2 regions of the Paenibacillus sp. FW104-T2 genome follow, and region 1 is predicted to be linked to the other one. Evidence: predicted binding sites of a transcription regulator. Region 1 holds the regulator's gene; the other holds the start of a gene.
The links. Region 1 encodes CtsR, which represses protease genes until heat stress. Its sites were predicted from a motif close to ATGGTCAATAAAGGTCAAACA; they were not measured.
Positions count from the first base shown of each region.

Region 2: clpP (ATP-dependent Clp endopeptidase proteolytic subunit ClpP) is a predicted target of CtsR. The motif match lies at 1,242-1,262, and genes of this name have one in related genera.

Region 1 is NZ_JBYTCE010000031.1:59,057-61,517, forward strand. Features, by position in the region: gene mcsB (protein-arginine kinase McsB) at 1-705, opposite strand, end outside; gene mcsA (protein-arginine kinase activator protein McsA) at 734-1,252, opposite strand; gene AC3WQ3_RS26820 (CtsR family transcriptional regulator) at 1,285-1,746, opposite strand; gene AC3WQ3_RS26825 (GNAT family N-acetyltransferase) at 2,230-2,461, opposite strand, start outside.
Region 2 is NZ_JBYTCE010000019.1:39,279-41,739, forward strand. Features, by position in the region: gene AC3WQ3_RS21380 (PdaC/SigV domain-containing protein) at 1-436, shown strand, start outside; gene clpP (ATP-dependent Clp endopeptidase proteolytic subunit ClpP) at 557-1,153, opposite strand; tRNA gene AC3WQ3_RS21390 (tRNA-Arg) at 1,330-1,404, opposite strand; gene AC3WQ3_RS21395 (sugar-binding domain-containing protein) at 1,846-2,461, shown strand, end outside.

The sequences.
Region 1 (2,461 bases):
TTGTTCCGTCTGTCCAAGCGTAATCTGATTGGAGATCTGGAAAAGGTTGCCCATCGCTTCGCTGCCTTCGCCATATATCCCACGCACGGTTAACCCCACTTGAGAAACAGCTGTCAGAATGCGTCCAATCTGCTGTGTCATCACCAGAGCAGGCAGATGCATCATTACAGATGCTCTTACCCCTGTACCTACATTGGTAGGACAGCTGGTCAGGTATCCTCTCCGATCATCAAAAGCATAATCCACATGCGCTTCAAAAGCATCGTCTATGGCGGAAGCTTTCTCCCAGGCTTCTTTCACCTGGAACCCCGGATAGAGGCATTGGATACGAAGATGGTCTTCTTCGTTAATCATAATACTGACGGATTCATCCTCACTGAGAATAACCGCACCATTTTTTGATTCATTCGCAAGACTGGGGCTAATCAGATGTTTCTCCACCAGCACCCGCTTATCGAGATCATCAATATCCATCAGGTCCAAGGTATGGAAATCTCCAAAGGCATGAACGTCATCATATTGAAGTACTTCGCTCAGCTTATTCAGCACTTCTTCCGATTGCTCATTGGAAGCAAGCATTGGAAATGGGTAATGCTGAAGATTACGTGCGATCCGGACACGGCTGCTAATGACGATTTCGGAATCAGCCGCTTCACTGCGCATCCAGTCGCTGAGCGCCTTCTCTGTAAAGCGCAGATTAGGCATTACGCGTCCCTCCTACTCATGACAAACTCTACTCCTGAGCTATTTCTTTTTCAAGTTCCCTGATCTGGTCACGGATCTGAGCCGCCTCTTCAAATTCTTCCTGGGCGATACTCTCCTGAAGATCGCGCTTCAGGTCGGCAATCTGCCGCTTCACTTTAATGCGACCACCAGCTCGTGCAGGCACTTTGCCCACATGGGTTGTGCTGCCATGAACCCGTTTGAACAGAGGATCCAGACGACTGTCAAAATATTTATAACAAGAACTGCAGCCGAAACGGCCGATTTTGCTAAACTGTGAGTAAGTCATGCCGCACTCTTCACAGCGAAGAGTCTGAGCAGGGGGAGCCCCGGCATTTCCATTCTTAGGTTCGAAATCAAGCAACCCGGACAACAGATTGTGAATGGAAAATCCATTCGATGTTCCCGGAATCATTTCTCCCTTTTCACGGGCACATGTCTCACAAATATGGAATTCCGTCTTTTCTCCATTCACAATTTTGGTGAAATGAAGAGTCGCCGGACGTTTGTCGCATTCTTGGCACAGCATTTAGGATGTACCTCCTTGATCCCGATAGGTTTTCATTTACCGAGCAAAGATATTAACATCGCCTTTAACATTCTGGCACGAATTTGATCCCGGTAAGGAAGTTTGACCAATAAAATTTCTCTTGATACAGCTGCACGCATCAACCCGGCTTCCCTTTTACTCAGGAAACGTGCTTCTTCCAGTTGATATATCAAGCCTTCGGCAGCTGTCTGTCCAATCTCATCCCCGATGCTATGGTGCAGATGATTATGCAAAGCAGAGTGGGCCGGCAATTCGATCCGCTGTATGCGAACATAACCGCCGCCACCACGTTTACTCTCGACCAAATATCCCTTTTCAAGAGTAAAGCGTGTGCTTATTACATAGTTGATCTGGGATGGTACGCATGAGAATTGATCTGCAAGATCATTGCGCTGAATTTCAACCATTCCTTCGGGACTTTCATGCAAAATACTCTTCAGATATTGTTCGATAATATCAGAGATATTACGCATCCACTCATCCTCCACTGTCTGAAACGTTAAGTCAATAAGGACCCACACGCCCCCACAGAGTACACCTTCTCAACCCATTTAACCAAACAGGGAAACGACGAATCTTGATTTCCACTGGCTTATTCGGAAGAGTAAGGACGCACGAAGGTCCTCTTGGTACTGCCTCTTTCCGATGATATCCATCGTTCATGAAATGTGTCTCATCACCGGAATGTAGAAAGAAAGCTACGTAAGTATTTAACCTTCAGTTGACTTTGACTTTCTTTGACTTTATATACATTATAGCATATTTTGTGGTTTTGCCAAGTGGGGTCACTATTCATTTTTTACGATTTTACACGAAATATTCCCCGGACACAAAAAAACCTCTCCAAAAAAGCCGGAGAAGTTCGTTTGTCTCACTGTAGCACTGTTTTTCTGAAAATATTGAAAGAAACAACAAGCTAATTAAAATTGACGTTAGATATAAGCAATTCAAGCAACTCAGAAGAAATCAAGCAGATAAGTTTCCCGTTCAGGGATTGCCTTCTCCAATGCATGAATTACTTCTGCCGGGCCATGGATTCGACCTATCTGGGCCATCTCCGATGGTCGGCGATATCCCATAAGCATCGCTGTAAGTGCTTGAATGCTGACCTTAAGTGTCTGATCTTCCAAGACGGCTTCGGATGTTTTCCAAATGGAGGCTGTCCCATTCATCGCAACATTCAGCTGC
Region 2 (2,461 bases), on a different contig from region 1:
AGCAGCAAACCGTCCATATGCATTTGAGAGCACCTATGTGGTGACGTACAACGAAAACGGCGTGCTGGGATTGGTAACTCAGCGTTATGAGGATTATGCCGGAGCACACGGGATGACTACACGGACAGGTCACACCTTTGCACTGGATACAGGTAAAGAGCTAAGTCTTGATGATGTGCTGCAAAACAACAAGACGATGCGCGATACACTTGGCAAAAAGGTTGGTGAACAGCTTAAGGCTCGCGGTGGTTACCTGGACGGCTATAAAGGGCTGAACAAGGATCAGGACTTCTATGTAACACCTACAGGCGTAGTCGTGTTCTTCCAACTGTATGAGTACACTGCTTATGCAGAGGGTTTCCCGGAATTCCCGTTTACGTACAAAGAGTTACTTCCTAAAGGCACACAGCCATTCAGTGGAATTGCAGCAGAGTAATTTTTCGATATCATTCTAAAAAAAGAGCGCCCCTCGTCATGATCATGACAAGGGGCGCTTCTTCGTAGTATGAACAGGTCAATCGGCCAGTTCATATTCTCAATATACAGTTACCTCGGCTTATACGCCTTGGGAGCCAACGTTTTCGATGACTTTATCAATGATACCGTAATCGGCAGCTTCAGCAGCACTCATGAAGTAGTCACGGTCTGTATCTTTCTCGATGCGCTCCAGTGGTTGACCTGTGCGCTCAGCGATGATGCGGTTCAAGGTATCACGCATTTTCAAAATGCGGCGGGCGCGGATTTCGATATCCGAAGCCTGACCTTGTGCACCGCCCAGCGGCTGGTGAATCATGATCTCACTGTTAGGCAGTGCAAAACGTTTGCCTTTTGCACCTGCATTGAGCAAGAATGCGCCCATCGAAGCTGCCATACCTACACAGATGGTAGATACATCAGGTTTGATAAATTGCATTGTATCGTAAATGGCCATACCGGCTGTAATGGATCCGCCTGGGCTGTTGATGTATAGATGAATGTCTTTCTCCGGATCTTCCGCAGCGAGGAACAACATCTGTGCCATGATGGCATTCGCAACAACGTCATTTACATCGCTGCCTAGAAAGATAATACGATCCTTCAGCAATCTGGAATAGATGTCATAGGCGCGCTCACCGCGGTTGCTCTGTTCAACGACCATAGGAATATAACTCACGTGAAAAACCTCCTCGGAAATGTACATGGAATAGTGTATCTATTTAAACTGTTACCGTATTACCCACATCATAAACAATTTCAAACAAAAAGTCAAAGAAAGTCAAACTAACTTTGAAAAAAAAGAAACCTTTACGGTTCCATTGGTTAAAAGGGTTATGAGTTGCTAATCAAGAATGGCGCGCCCGCCAAGAATCGAACTTGGATCTCAGGCTTCGGAGGCCTACGTCATATCCATTGGACCACGGGCGCACGTTGATGTGACAGCAATAATGATTATAGCTCATGGAGTCCTGAATTGCAAGAGATATGATCAAGCTTATGGTTTGGAATGACCTGAAATTGATCATGATGATGAAGAATGGATAAAGAAAGCATTTAAGTAAATGCTAAGAGAAGTTTTGGACAGGTTGCATGAAGCACGATCCTGGAGTCAATAGAAGCGATATATAGATGAGAAATTTGATTTTCTTCTATATATGGTGTAAATGCGGCTGCACTTTCCGGTGGAAGTCGGAGATTGTGAAAATAAGCGCGTACATTGGCCCAAAACGTTGTGAAATAAGGCTTTTGAAACACTTGCATGTCACGTCAGTTTTAGGTAGAATAGACGTGGGACTTAAAAAGTTAACCCGGGACATTTTAGGGCCATGAAAGAGAGCTTGGAACGAGAAGCTTGCGGGAGTGGAAAGCATGCGAACGATTTTAGAAGTGCAAAAGCAGCTTCTGCCTGATCTCATGGATGTCTTGAAGAAGAGGTATACGATTCTGCACCAGATCATGTTATCGGATGTGATCGGGAGAAGGACGTTAGCCAATTCCATGCAGATGACCGAGCGGGTTCTGAGGGCTGAGACCGATTTGTTAAAGGCTCAGGGACTTATTGAAATTGACAGTGCAGGGATGAAGATCAGTGAGGCAGGGCATGATTTGCTGCAGCAATTAGAGCCAGTAGCCAAAGAGCTGTTCGGATTATCCGAGCTGGAAGAACGCATCAAGCAAGCCTACGGTCTGCAAAAGGTAGTTGTCGTTCCCGGCGATTCGGACATTTCTCCATTTGCCAAACGGGAACTGGGTAAGGCTGGGGCAAAGGCTCTTAGTCAGGTAATGAATGATAACGACGTTGTTGCCGTAACAGGCGGATCAACAACGGCAGGAGTAGCAGAGCAGCTGACTCCGCCAACATCGCTTAAAGGTGTCTGGTTCGTACCGGCACGCGGCGGATTGGGAGAAAGCCTCGAAATTCAGGCCAATACGATTGCATCGACAATGGCAAAACGGGTAGGAGCACAATACAAACTCCTGCATG